DNA from 4 places in the Pantoea sp. KPR_PJ genome. Region 2 is predicted to be linked to each of the others. Evidence: riboswitches for the same ligand, from Rfam matches in the RefSeq annotation. Region 2 holds a riboswitch; each other region holds the start of a gene.
The links. A riboswitch is a leader RNA that binds a small molecule or an ion and turns the genes downstream of it on or off. The one in region 2 is predicted to bind thiamine pyrophosphate.
Positions count from the first base shown of each region.

Region 1 (3,395 bases), on a different contig from region 2:
ATAACGATCGTTCTTCAGTTCACTCATTTCAGGACTCTCTCAATTTCAGGCGCGTAGTGTAACACTTCTTATTCTTCGGCGCGGCAGATGGCAACGGTATCTTCGATCAGGCGGCGCGCAACGGTACCCGGCGGTGGTAACATCGGCAGCGCGTCATAGCGATACCAGCCCGCATCCAGGAGCTCTTTATTATCAATTTGCAGATCGCCACCGTCATACTCCGCCATAAACGCCATCATCAACGAATGCGGAAACGGCCACGGCTGTGAGGTAACGTAGCGTAGATTTTTGATGCGCACGCTGCTTTCCTCCATTACCTCGCGCGCCACCGCCTGCTCCAGCGTCTCTCCAACCTCAACAAAGCCGGCCAGCACGGTATAGATGCTGTTGCGATGACGCGCATGGTTTGCCAGCAGGATTTCGCTACCGCGTCGTATAGCGACAATAATGCAGGGCGCGATTTGCGGGTAATAGCGTTCATGGCAGTGACCACACAGACAGGCGTTTTCATGCTTGCTCAGATGCATCTCATGACCACAATAGCCGCAGAAGCGGTGGGAGCGGTAAAACTCTGCCAGCTGTACGGCGCGACCAGCGAGTTGAAACAGCCCGGTCTCTTCGTTAATGAGCTGGCGCACCGAGAACATATCGCGATCGCGGTTTTCGCAAACCAGCCACACCGTCTCGCCTTGCCACTCACCAACAGACTGTGCCTTGCTTCCCACCAGCTTAAACGTAGCAGCGCTGCCGTGCGGCAGATCACCTTGCGGCAACCAAAGTTTCTGTTCATGGCTGACAATCCACCATCCAGCGTCTACGCTTGAGATCTCATGTTGCATATAAATCGTCATCCTTAGCGTCGAAGTGATACGCTGAAGTCCTGATGTTAAGTGTGTAGACAAACAACTATACCCTAAATCGTTCAGCTTGCAGGCGGCCTCGCGCCAGCCGCAGCATCAACGGTAGAGGGAATTTATTTACATGGAGTCAGAAATGCTTAACCAGTTAAATGTCCTGACCGAGCGCGTAGGTGGCAGTAACGAACTGGTAGATTCGTGGCTGGCTGCCCGTCGTCAGCTACTTGTTTCGTATTACCACCTGGTTGGGCTGAAGCCCAACAAAGAAGCGCTCACCACTTTAGACGAGCAGGCGCTCGACAACTTTTGTCACGGTCTGGTCGATTATCTTTCTGCCGGTCATTTCAGCATCTATGAACGCGTCATTAATGAGATGCAGGGCGACAGCCCGATGGTAGCGGCGGCGCAAATTTATCCCCCGCTGGAAGCCAATACCGAACGTCTGATGCAGCTCTACGATGGCCATCTGCAACAGTCTATCGACGACGACAACTGCGTGGATTTCCAGCTGGCACTGTCAGAAGTGGGCGAAGTGCTGGAAGCCCGCTTTACGCTGGAAGATAAGCTTATCCAGCTTGCGTGGGATAATCAGCTGGTACGCGCACCGGTTGCCAATGACAGCACTCAGCTCTCGCGCCCGGCTTAAGGTTAATCAGTTGTAAAATGCTTGTTATTCAGTAAAAGCCCTTTTATGCTGGACGGGTTTTCGACCATAGCGTTGAAAACCCGTTTTGCTTAACGCTACGTTCGTACCGTAGCTAAAGTAAATGAGCGTTCTGGCGCGGTAAGCACAGCCGGTTCCTGCTCTGACCGTCACAGGCACGGTTCGGGCGCGAAACGGCAAACGCATCAGCCAGAAAATCGTTTACCTATCTTGTCGGAGTGCCCGTAAGGGCTGAGACCGTTAATTCGGGATCCGCGGAACCTGATCAGGTTAGAACCTGCGAAGGGAACAAGAGTAATCATCATCAGTATGCTGGCGCTTTTTGCCTGCTGTTTCTGTTACTCCTTCCGAACTCCGGACAAGCAACGTTCCCCTTCAACAGGAAAATTGCTATGTCTATCACCAAAACCAACCGACGTGAACAGCGTGCTGAAGCGCAGGCATTTATCAATGCGCTACAGGGCGGCGTCGCCTTTCCCAATTCAAAACGTATCTGGATCCAGGGCAGCCGTGATGATATTCGCGTACCGATGCGTGAAATCCAGCTCAGCCCCACGCTGACCGGTGGCAGCAAAGAGGATCCGCGCTATGAAGAGAATGAGGCAATACCGGTTTACGACACCGCGGGACCCTATGGCGATCCTGAAGCTGTTATCGACGTGCAGCGCGGGCTGACGAAGCTACGTGCCGGCTGGATTGAGGCGCGCGGCGACAGCGAAACTCTGACGCAAATCAGCTCCCGCTATACGCAGCAGCGCCTGGCCGATGACGGGCTGGATCATTTGCGTTTCGATCATCTGCCGCAGCCACGTCGTGCAAAAGCGGGACGTTGCGTTACTCAGCTTCACTATGCGCGCCAGGGCATAATCACGCCAGAAATGGAATTTATCGCGCTGCGCGAAAATATGGGCCGCGAACGCATTCGCGGTGAAGTACTGCGGCAACAGCATCCTGGCTACGGCTTTGGCGCACAGCTGCCGGAAAACATTACGCCAGAGTTTGTCCGGCAGGAGGTGGCCGCCGGGCGCGCCATTATTCCTGCCAACATCAATCACCCCGAGTCGGAGCCCATGATTATCGGGCGTAATTTTCTGGTGAAGGTTAACGCCAATATCGGCAACTCGGCAGTCACCTCCTCAATTGAGGAAGAGGTCGAGAAGCTGGTCTGGTCAACGCGCTGGGGTGCGGATACCGTTATGGACCTCTCGACCGGCCGCTACATTCACGAAACGCGTGAATGGATCCTGCGTAACAGTCCCGTTCCGATTGGCACGGTGCCGATTTACCAGGCGCTGGAGAAGGTGAACGGCGTTGCTGAAAATCTTGACTGGGAGGTCTTTCGCGACACGCTGCTGGAACAGGCGGAGCAAGGCGTTGATTACTTCACTATCCACGCGGGCGTGCTGCTGCGCTATGTCCCGATGACGGCAAAACGGCTGACCGGTATCGTCTCGCGCGGCGGCTCGATCATGGCGAAATGGTGCCTGTCGCATCACCGCGAAAGCTTTCTCTATGAGCATTTTCGCGATATTTGCGAAATCTGTGCCGCCTATGACATCTCTCTGTCACTCGGTGACGGGCTGCGTCCCGGTTCAATTCAGGATGCCAATGACGAAGCGCAGTTTGCTGAGCTGCATACCCTGGGTGAGCTGACAAAGATTGCCTGGGAGTATGACGTCCAGGTCATGATTGAAGGCCCCGGCCATATTCCTATGCAGATGATCCGCCGCAATATGACTGAGCAGCTGGAGCATTGCCATGAAGCGCCCTTCTATACTCTCGGCCCGCTGACCACCGACATTGCTCCCGGCTACGATCACTTTACCTCCGGCATCGGGGCCGCGATGATCGGCTGGTTTGGCTGCGCCATGCTC
Region 1 is NZ_JABMIK010000015.1:15,639-19,033, reverse strand. Features, by position in the region: gene hemE (uroporphyrinogen decarboxylase) at 1-27, opposite strand, end outside; gene nudC (NAD(+) diphosphatase) at 69-839, opposite strand; gene rsd (sigma D regulator) at 994-1,503, shown strand; TPP riboswitch at 1,726-1,826, shown strand; gene thiC (phosphomethylpyrimidine synthase ThiC) at 1,914-3,395, shown strand, end outside.
Region 1: another riboswitch for thiamine pyrophosphate. It lies ahead of thiC (phosphomethylpyrimidine synthase ThiC); the one in region 2 lies ahead of HP564_RS01990 (FAD-dependent oxidoreductase).

Region 2 (3,395 bases):
AAATCCCAGCAGGACGCTGAGCGCCATTTGCGCCTGCATCGCGCCCAGCGTCGCAACCGCCGGGCCCATCACGCCAGCGGTGTTGCAGCTGGCTGCCGACGCAGGCAGCTGTGGAAACACCGCGCGGTAGCTGGGTGCCGGACCGCAGAATCCGCCGACATATCCCTGACGACCCAGCACTGATGCGCTGATAAGCGGAACGTTGAGCAGCCTGCACGCGTCAGAAAGCGTATAGGTCACAGCAAAGCTGTCTGCCGCGTCAATGGCAAGATCGATGCCCGCCAGCGCTTCGTTCACCGTGCTGGGGCGCAGCGCCTGCTGACGCGCCTCTACCCGACAGTCGGGATTGCGTTCGCGTAAGGCACGCGCGGCACACAGCGCTTTCGGCTGGCCAACCTCCTCGGTGGTATAGAGCGTCTGGCGATGCAGGTTGTGCAGCGCGACCCTGTCATCATCGAGGATACGCAGCGTGCCGATACCCGCACCGGCCAGCAGGGGCAACAGCGCCGAACCCAGCCCGCCAGCCCCCACCACCAGCACGCGGGCAGCGCTGAGCTGCTGCTGTCCTGCCTCACCGATCTCTGGCAGTCTTTGCTGACGTTGATAACGATTCATGAGCTCACCCCGTTAGCTGAACTGCGCCTGACCAAACACCGGCGTTGAGGCGACGGCCATGTCGCGCCGCTCCATCAGGCCCGCCCGATGAGCCTGCTGCCCCGCACGGATCGCCCCCGCGAACGCGCCCGCCATCCGCACCGGATCCTGTGCCTTCGCGACGGCGGTATTGAGCAAAATGGCGTCAAAACCTAACTCCATCGCCTGCGCCGCCTGGCTCGGTGCACCCAGCCCTGCATCAATGATCAGCGGTACCCCACTGAAACAGGCGCGCATCGTGCGTAACCCCTCAATGTTGCGAAGCCCCTGGCCGGAACCAATTGGCGCTCCCCAGGGCATCAGTACCTCACATCCCGCCTCAAGCAGCTTTTCACCGACCACCAGATCTTCCGTGGTATAGGGGAAAACCTGAAAACCATCGGCGCAGAGAATGCGCGCCGCCTCGACCAGCGCAAAGGGATCGGGCTGTAACGTATCGGCATCGCCAATGACCTCCAGCTTGATCCAGCGAGTATCAAAAAGCTCACGCGCCATATATGCCGTGGTCACAGCCTCCTTAACGCTATGGCAACCTGCCGTATTGGGCAGCACGCGGCGGTTGAGCTGGCTGAGGAGCGTGCGAAATGCACCGCCCTGATTTCCTTCGCGCCGCAGGCTGACGGTAATGATCTCCGCCTCTGCGGCGCAGATCGCCTGGTGCAAAATCTCGGGCGACGGGTATCCGGCGGTGCCGAGCAGCAGGCGCGACTGAGGAACAAAGCCGTAGAACATGGTCAGCCTCCCTGCATAGGCGAAAGCACTTCCAGACGGCATCCCGCCACCAGCCGCTGGCTCTCATACTGCGAGCGCGGCAGAAACTGACCGTTGAAAGCGCTGGCTACGCAGGCAGCGTCTATCTGCCGCTCGTTCAGCAGCGCCGCAACGGTCTGTGCATCGGTATCAATTAACTGGCCGTTGAGTTCAATTTGCATAATGTGACTCCTGACTGAGCAGTTGCATGAGGTGTTGCGCCATGGCGGGCGCAAGCAAAAAGCCATGACGATACATGCCGTTAACGGAAAACACGCCGTCGCGATAGCGAACTTCCGGCACGTTATGCCGATAGGCGGGACGTCGGCCAGTGCCGCTCTCGACAATGCGCGCCTCTGCCAGCGCCGGGTGGATCGTCCAGGCGGCACTAAGCAGCTCCATCATGGCGCGCACGCTAATCGGGCTGGCGTCGTCGCTTTCTACCATGGTCGCGCCGAGCATAAAGTGGCCACTGGCACGCGGCACCAGATAGCAGGGAAAGCGCGGGTGCAGCAGGCGTATGGGACGGGAAAAATGCAGATCGTCACTGTGCAGGATGAGCATTTCGCCGCGCACCGCACGCAGTTCGGGCTGGCGATCGGTGGCATGGATACCGCGACAGTCAATGAGGGTGCCGCTGGGTTTCCCGGCGTGAAAGGCAACGCCTCGCGCTTCAAGAGCAGCGCGTAGCTGACGCAGCGCATCACGCGGATTCAGATGCGCCTCACCGGCAAAGAAGAGGCCACGCGCAAAGCGTCCCGCCAGATCCGGTTCAAGCTCTTCGGGATTGCACCACTGATGCTGGCGCGTCAGCCGGGCGAAGCGCGTCAGCTCTGTTGCATCGCGCGGCGAAGCCAGCACCAGCGTGCCCTGTTGCGCCACACCCTCGACGCGCTGCGACCACCAGCCCGCGGCATGCTGCCCCAGCGCAGTGACCCGTTCCGGCGCGCTCTCCCCTTCGCAGAAGGGCGCAAGCATGCCGCCCGCCCAGTGTGAGGCAGGCATTTCATCACTGACGATCACTTCCAGCGTTTCCCCCTGCTCAGCCAGCAAGGTGGCGACACAGAGCCCGGCGACTCCGCTACCGAGTACCGACCAGCGGCTCATCGTGTATCACCGGCAGAAAAAACAGATTGAAAAAGCGTGCGTTTCACGTTGGCCTCGACGTTGACGACCCGTGATACGTGAAGGGAAAAAGCGTAAGCAGAAGGGATTCGCTCACGCGGCAGGCATCTCAACGCCTTTTCAGGTCAATGGGATACGAGTCTTCCTACGCCAGTATCAACTGGGTCAGGTTCAAAGGGTCGCTACACCGCGCGCTGCGCTATTAGCCTCTCAGTCTCTCTGGCGAGACTCCCCTGACGGCCATTAGTTGTAGGGTAAGTGACTACCCGGCGTCAAGCGTGATGTGTTAATCAGGCGTTAAATCGGTGGCTTCGCCGCGCGTCGTCAGGACGACAGCGGCGGCCCGCTGTCGCTCGCTTAAGGCGGAATAAATGTCGGCAAACGCTACGACAGTTGCGCCAGTCAGCTGAAGTTTCCGGGTAGCACAGGAAGCAGTGCGCTGTAGTCGAAGGAAGCAAGCCGTGGGGCGTCTGTACAGCGTCAGCAAAATGTGTATCAGCCCCCGAGCTGGCTCCCAGCAGCAGACGTTGCTCACCCTGAGGAAGCCGCCAGCCAAAGGGTAGCGTCAGCAGCGAGATGGTGCCTGTCATTGCGAAGAACCAGCAGATAATCTCGCCCGTTTTTTTCTTGCCGCCCAGACAGCGGATCTGGAGCAGCGCGCCTGCGGTATCGGGTGCTGAGAGCCGTGCCAGCAGCACATCCACTGGCGCCACCGACGAGGCAGGCGTGCCGAAGGCCAGAGCGCTAAAGGTGAGGTGCGCGGTAAGCAGGAGGATCATTCCGCAAAACCAGCCATCACCGTCAGACAGCAATCAAGGTGTACTTCCTTCTTGTAGCACCACAGCCGCGAGCAGGACGACAAACAG
Region 2 is NZ_JABMIK010000001.1:415,477-418,871, forward strand. Features, by position in the region: gene HP564_RS01975 (ThiF family adenylyltransferase) at 1-615, opposite strand, end outside; gene HP564_RS01980 (thiazole synthase) at 628-1,386, opposite strand; gene thiS (sulfur carrier protein ThiS) at 1,389-1,586, opposite strand; gene HP564_RS01990 (FAD-dependent oxidoreductase) at 1,576-2,511, opposite strand; TPP riboswitch at 2,655-2,774, opposite strand; gene HP564_RS01995 (hypothetical protein) at 2,820-3,308, opposite strand.

Region 3 (3,395 bases), on a different contig from region 2:
ACTGTACGCCGCAGGTGTTCTGCGCCACCAGCGCGGTAATGACGCTGGTGCCGTAGGCTGCCAGGGCTGAAAAGGCTTTGAGATCGGCCTGGATCCCTGCACCGCCGCTGGGATCGGTACCGGCGATGGTTAAGGCGTTGATACGTTTCATGCGCGCGCCTCCTGTGCCTGCTGCCACAGGGCATCGATAAACAGCGTGGCAAAGGTGCCCGGCGCGTCAGTCTGCGCAGCAGCCCGCTCGCCCGCGCGCGCCATCACGCGACAGGCGCTGGCAACGTTGCTCAGCCGGTCGCCTGGCAGGCTGCAAAACGCGGCCACTACGGCGGAGAGTGCGCAGCCGGTGCCCACCACATGCGTCATCAGCGCGCTGCCGCCCTGCACGCTGAGCGTCTGATGGCCGTCAGTGACGTAATCGACCTCACCGCTGATCGCGACCAGCGTCTGGTGTCGCAGCGCCAGCTCGCGTGCCGCCTCAAGCGCTGCCTCCGACGGATGCTGTGTATCCACGCCGCGTCCGCCTGCGCCCTGCCGCGCCAGCGCGAGAATTTCAGAGGCATTGCCGCGCACGGCGGCAGGCTGTTGCGCCAGCAACCGGTGGCAGAAATCGGTGCGCAACGTCAGGGCGCCGGCCGCAACAGGATCGAGCACCCAGGGTGTCTGAGCGGCGTGCGCCGCCCTTACGGCGGCGAGCATGGCCTCACAACGATCGCGGGTCAGCGTGCCTACGTTGATCAGTAAGGCATCGGCAAGGGTGGCAAACTGGGCCGCTTCTTCATTATCGACCACCATCGCGGGCGAGGCGTGAAGCGCCAGTAAAACGTTGGCGGTAACGTTTTGCACCACCTCATTGGTCATGCAGTGGACAAGCGGCGGCTGATGCACAAAACGGCTAAGAACGGGCGCGAAAGCGGCGTCGGAAAAGGGTTGAGGCGTGTGAATCATCATAACTCCCAACCGGCGAACAAGAAGGCGAATGCGGTCAGGCATCTGACTTCCCTACGCTGGCATTATCCAGATCAGGTAATACGGGTATTTCTCAGCCTTCACAAAGAAGGGCACCCCGAGTCGTGTAGATTACATTTCTTTATTAATTAGTGAGTTATGTAAGCTTACCTGTTTGTATAAGGTTGTTTTTACGAATCTCACTATTGAGCATTGTACCCCAGCCTGTACCCCATTTTGTACCCCACAGGAAAACAAAATGCTTGTTTATTCTTTACCCATGTAAAACGGTTATAGGTAGAATCTATGGACAGAATTAATCATTTTTATCGCCAAATGAAGTTTTGAATCATGTTTAGAAAAATAAAGTAGATGCCCTACTTTATTCATTACTTACCGCTATGTAATTACCTCCAACAGAAATAATCTGTAGAGACAGTAATTAACTGTTATTTTCTCATGAAAAAAGGCTTTTTTGTGACCAATACTAAAATCTGAAAATAAAATCTTATACACATAGGTATTAAAATGAAAGTAAAAGATAATTTAGGAAATGAAATATTATCTAATCTAAAAAGACTGGAAGAATATTATGAAGAAGCCCTGTATTTCAACAATTCCCCACCAGATATGCGTATTGTTGCAACAAAAGGGCTGCAACAATATCTTAGCAAAAGAAAAAAATTATGGAGAATAATAGCTGAAGAAAAGGGAAATACGCACAAACAGAAAGACGCTAAATAAATTAGTCCGTAAAAAAAGAATTACATCAGAAATATCACTGACTTTTGATCAAAATGAAAACAGGATATGTAGCGATATAACCTCAGCACGAATATGTGACATATTAAAAGTGCGATTACCAAAAGAATACATAGAGAAGCTAAGAAATAATAAAATTACGAAATGCAAAACTGGCATGCAAAATTAAAATTTAAGCATTTACACAGCCCCCAGTTAAACAACTACCCCCCTAGAAAAAGCCGATTCACTCGCATGAATCGGCCTTTCTAAATTTATCAACAGGGAGCGCATACAAATGATTAATCCTACATCTATTTACACCAATTTTAAGTATGTATCTGCTGAGTGTGGTTCAGGGAAAACTACTTCATTATGTAATATGATCAATCGGGCACTTAACATAAAAGGTAGTGCTGAAAATTTTATTATCGTACAAAATACACATAAACTCGCTACAGATACAGCTAATAATTTTAATAACTGCAAATTACTGATTAGCGATTTAGTGCCCAGAAATAAAAGACTCATAAATGAAGATCTTGATTCTGGGGAGTCTTTCTTTGTCTGGCGGCACTGGAAAAGCTTGGTGATTTCTTCGCCACTGGTACTGGCTTCTGGTCGGCCGTAATGCTTTCCGTCGCTGGATTGTGCCAGCTACTGGCAAGTACTGCCGCGATAGGCTGGGCTGTTTTGGGTTACGGTACTCTCCGGGCAAAGTACTTACCCTATAAACTCGTTAATAATTATACGGTTCCTGTACTGATCATTGTACTTGCTTTGTGGCAAGTGCCGCCCGCTCCTCAAGCGATGAGGCCAGAGCACAAAAACCTGGTTTCAAGGACGGTAAAGAGTTTCCTGTCGCCCGTGAAAATAATATTTCGAAAGTTGCTGATTACGCCAAATTCGTCGAAGAACAACGAATCAAAGCAGCAGAAAAGGCCGCACAGGATGCCGCTCTTGCCGCCGAAAAAGAACGACAGGCAAAAGAGGAAGATGCTAAGTGTCTCGATGATGCTCATTGCTACGCGTTAAAACATAAAGCAGAAGATTATATTTGTAGGGTAGCTGTAGAAAACTTTGCTCAGCACCAGTTTACATGGACTGACGGAATTACTGAACCCAAATAATCTTCATATAACGGGTATGACAAAGACAAAAAAGTAGTCACTCTTTACAGGCACAGAGCACAAGCTCAAAACGGTTTCGGTGCGTTTAAAAACATAGAGTCTCCTGTACGTTCTATGTTGACACTGGCGAAGTATTAAGTACTAATCTTCAATAGAGAATATTAAAATGAAAAAGGCTTCTATCGTAGTAATATTATTTTATTGTTCTGTTTCGTCAATAGCGTCAGTACCTGACGGCAAAATCGAAAAAACCTTTATTGCTGGCAATGAAGTTATTTGTTTGAAAGAAATTCAGAAGCAGATCCCCCCTTATCTCAGGTCATTTGAAGAAGAAAGCGGGGTTAAGTACAAATACGTTGTTAAATCAGGTCTGTCATACAAAGATACTGTAGGGCTACGGTTACAGATCAACCGTGTGGATTCGGGGCTGAATGTGCGTGTAGCCGATCTTGATTACTACTGTCTACAGGAACGCGGCAGCATGTGCCAGCCAGCGTACATGGTACTTGATCGTTCTCAATGAACAAGGTGTTCAACAAGGTCGCGAAAGTGGCCTTATTTAATGATAGTACTGTACTTTTT
Region 3 is NZ_JABMIK010000002.1:371,257-374,651, forward strand. Features, by position in the region: gene thiD (bifunctional hydroxymethylpyrimidine kinase/phosphomethylpyrimidine kinase) at 1-151, opposite strand, end outside; gene thiM (hydroxyethylthiazole kinase) at 148-942, opposite strand; TPP riboswitch at 977-1,073, opposite strand; gene HP564_RS06440 (hypothetical protein) at 1,471-1,686, shown strand; gene HP564_RS06445 (DEAD/DEAH box helicase family protein) at 1,982-2,314, shown strand; gene HP564_RS06450 (hypothetical protein) at 2,466-2,813, shown strand; gene HP564_RS06455 (hypothetical protein) at 2,980-3,336, shown strand.
Region 3: another riboswitch for thiamine pyrophosphate. It lies ahead of thiM (hydroxyethylthiazole kinase); the one in region 2 lies ahead of HP564_RS01990 (FAD-dependent oxidoreductase).

Region 4 (3,395 bases), on a different contig from region 2:
ATCTGCGCCCGGCGATCCGCTTTCACCACGGGCGCGAGCTGGAAATTGCCGATGTGATCGCCTCGCTGCAGCGCCTCCAGCCGCAGCCGCTCTTTTCCCATATCAGCGCGGTTGATTCTCCTGCTGCGTGGACGCTGGATATCCATCTTAAAGAGCCGGACAGCTGGCTTCCCTGGCTGCTCGGCAGCGTCAGCGCGATGATCCTGCCGCGCGAATGGCCACAGATGCGTGACTTTGCCCGCCAGCCGATCGGCACAGGCCCCTATCGCGTCGTGCGAAACCAGCAGAGCCAGCTAAAAATTGAAGCCTTTGACGACTACTTCGGCTTCCGTGCGCTGATTGACGATGTCTCTATATGGGTGCTGCCGGAGATCAGCGACGAGCTGGTTTTTTCGGGCGTGCGTCTGCAGGGCGCTGAAGACGATGAGAAGTCGGAGGAGAGCCGGCTGGAAGAGGGCTGCTATTTTTTGCTGTTCGATCAGCGCTCGGCAACAGGGCGCGACGCCGCAACCCGGCGCTGGCTCGCCCAGCTTTTTAATCCCGTTGCGCTGCTGAACCAGGCTGACAGGGGATACCAGCGCTACTGGTATCCCGCTTACGGATTGCTGCCGCGCTGGCATCACCGCCGCGATCTGACACCGGTAGACAAACCGGCGGGCCTGGAAAGCCTGACGCTGACGTGGTACAGCCAGCATGTCGAACATGAGGGCATCGCCAACGCGCTGCGCCCGCTGCTGGCGCAGCATAACGTACGGCTGCTAACGCGTGCGGTTGATTATGACACCTGGCATCGGGGGGAGGCGGAGAGCGATATCTGGCTTGGCAGCGTTAACTTTACGCTGCCGCTGGAGTACGCCCTGTTCGCCCAGCTCTACGAAATTCCGCTGCTGCATCACTGCTTGCCTGTCGACTGGGAAAAGGATGCCGCTCGCTGGCGGCGCAAAGCATTGCCGCTGGCGGAATGGAGCAAACGCCTGCTCGATACAGACGTTTTGCATCCGCTGTTCCATCACTGGCTGCTGCTTGAAGGCCAGCGCAGCATGCGCGGCGTAAGACTCAATACGCTAGGCTGGTTCGACTTTAAGTCCGCCTGGTTTGCGCCACCGACGCTGTAAGCCTTTCGCCTTGCCGATGAAATGTCTAGAATGAGCCGTTCTCAACGGGGTGCCTGCAAAAGGCTGAGAGAAACCCGTCGAACCTGATTCGGTTAGTACCGACGTAGGGATTTGAGAGGCTGCTACGCTCAGATCCTTTGCGACTCATAACAATTCTCCCTAAGGAGCGCAAAGTGGTTAAACAGATCCTTCCTCTGCTGCTGTTGCTGTCTGTCCCGGCACTGGCCGCGAAACCTCTTCTCACCGTCTATACCTACGACTCTTTCTCTGCTGAATGGGGGCCAGGACCAGCCGTCAAAAAAGCGTTTGAAGCCCAGTGCGGCTGCGAGCTGAAATATGTGGCGCTGGAAGATGGCGTATCGCTGCTTAACCGCGTGCGCATGGAAGGCAAAAACAGTAAGGCTGACATCGTTCTGGGTCTGGATAACAATCTGCTTCAGGCTGCGCAGCAGACCGGGCTGTTTGCCAGAAGCAGCGTCGACCTCAGTAAAGTGACGCTGCCGGATGGCTGGCAGGATCAGACCTTTATCCCGTTTGACTACGGCTATTTCGCCTTCGTCTATGATAAAAATCGCCTGAAGAACCCGCCGACCAGCCTGAAAGAGCTGGTGGAAAGTCCGCAAAAGTGGCGCGTAATTTACGAAGATCCACGCACCAGCACGCCTGGCCTGGGCCTGCTGCTCTGGATGCAGAAAGTCTATGGCGACAAGGCACCCGATGCCTGGCAAAAACTGGCGCAGAAAACCGTTACCGTGACCAAAGGCTGGAGTGAAGCCTATGGCCTCTTTTTAAAAGGGGAAGGTGATCTGGTGCTGAGCTATACCACCTCACCCGCCTATCACCTGATTGAAGAGAAGAAAGAGAACTACGCCGCCGCATCCTTTAGCGAAGGCCACTATTTGCAGGTCGAGGTCGCCGCTCAGCTCGCCAGCAGCAAACAGCCCGCGCTGGCCCAGCAGTTTATGCAGTTTATGCTGACCCCCGCATTTCAGCATGCGATTCCGACCGGCAACTGGATGTATCCGGCGATCAAAAGCGATCTGCCTGCTGGCTATCAGACGCTGACCGTGCCGCAAACCGCGCTGCAGTTTACGCCGCAGGAAGTGGCGCAGCAGCGCGCCAACTGGACTGGTGCATGGCAACGCGCCGTCAGCCGCTGATCCCGCTGTGGATCGTGCCAGGCGGCGGCGCGGCGCTACTGCTGTGCGCCGTGGCGCTGCTGGCATTTGGCGCGCTCTGGGTTAGCGCGCCTGCCGTTGACGGACAGGCGCTGCTGCACGACGACTATCTGCATCACGTCGTGCTCTTCTCGTTTATGCAGGCGCTGCTTTCTGCCCTGCTCTCTCTGCTGCCCGCCATTCCGCTGGCGCGCGCGCTCTACCGACGCCGCTTTCCTGGCCGCCAGCTCCTGCTACGCCTGTGCGCTATGACGCTGGTGCTGCCGGTGCTGGTGGCCGTGTTTGGGCTGCTGACGGTGTATGGTCGCGTCGGCTGGCTGGCTCAGCTCTGTCAGCTGGTGGGTATCCCTTACCGCTTTTCGCCCTATGGACTGCAGGGCATCCTGCTGGCACATCTCTTCTTTAATCTGCCACTGGCCACCCGCCTGATGCTACAGGCGCTGGAGAGCATTCCCGGCGAGCAGCGCCAGCTTGCCGCCCAGCTTGGGCTACGCGGATGGCACCGGTTTCGTCTGCTGGAGTGGCCCTGGCTACGCCGTCAGCTGCTGCCCACTGGCGCGCTGATTTTCATGCTCTGCTTTGCCAGCTTTGCTACCGTACTGTCGCTGGGCGGCGGCCCGCAGGCGACCACCATTGAGCTGGCGATTTTTCAGGCGCTGAGTTACGACTACGATCCCGGTCGCGCCGCGCTGCTGGCGCTGATCCAGCTCGCGTTCTGCCTGACCCTGGTGCTGCTGAGCCAGCGCTTCAGCAAGGCGATCCCCGCCGGAAGCGCTCCACTGCGCGGCTGGCGCGATCCGCAGGATTCACCGGGCGCACGCCTGGCCGACTCGCTGATTATCGGCCTGGCCCTGCTGTTGCTGCTGCCACCGCTGCTGGCGGTCATGGTTGACGGACTACGCGGTGGCGTCAGTGGTGCGCTGGTACAGCCAGCCCTGTGGCAGGCGACCTTCACTTCGCTGCGCATTGCCATCGGTGCGGGCATACTCTGCGTAATACTTACCTTGATGCTGCTCTGGAGCAGCCGCGAGCTGCGCTTGCGCCAGCGCCTTCTGCCAGCCCAGATGATGGAAACCAGCGGTATGCTGATCCTGGCCATGCC
Region 4 is NZ_JABMIK010000009.1:68,250-71,644, reverse strand. Features, by position in the region: gene sgrR (HTH-type transcriptional regulator SgrR) at 1-1,115, shown strand, start outside; TPP riboswitch at 1,151-1,243, shown strand; gene thiB (thiamine ABC transporter substrate binding subunit) at 1,289-2,275, shown strand; gene thiP (thiamine/thiamine pyrophosphate ABC transporter permease ThiP) at 2,251-3,395, shown strand, end outside.
Region 4: another riboswitch for thiamine pyrophosphate. It lies ahead of thiB (thiamine ABC transporter substrate binding subunit); the one in region 2 lies ahead of HP564_RS01990 (FAD-dependent oxidoreductase).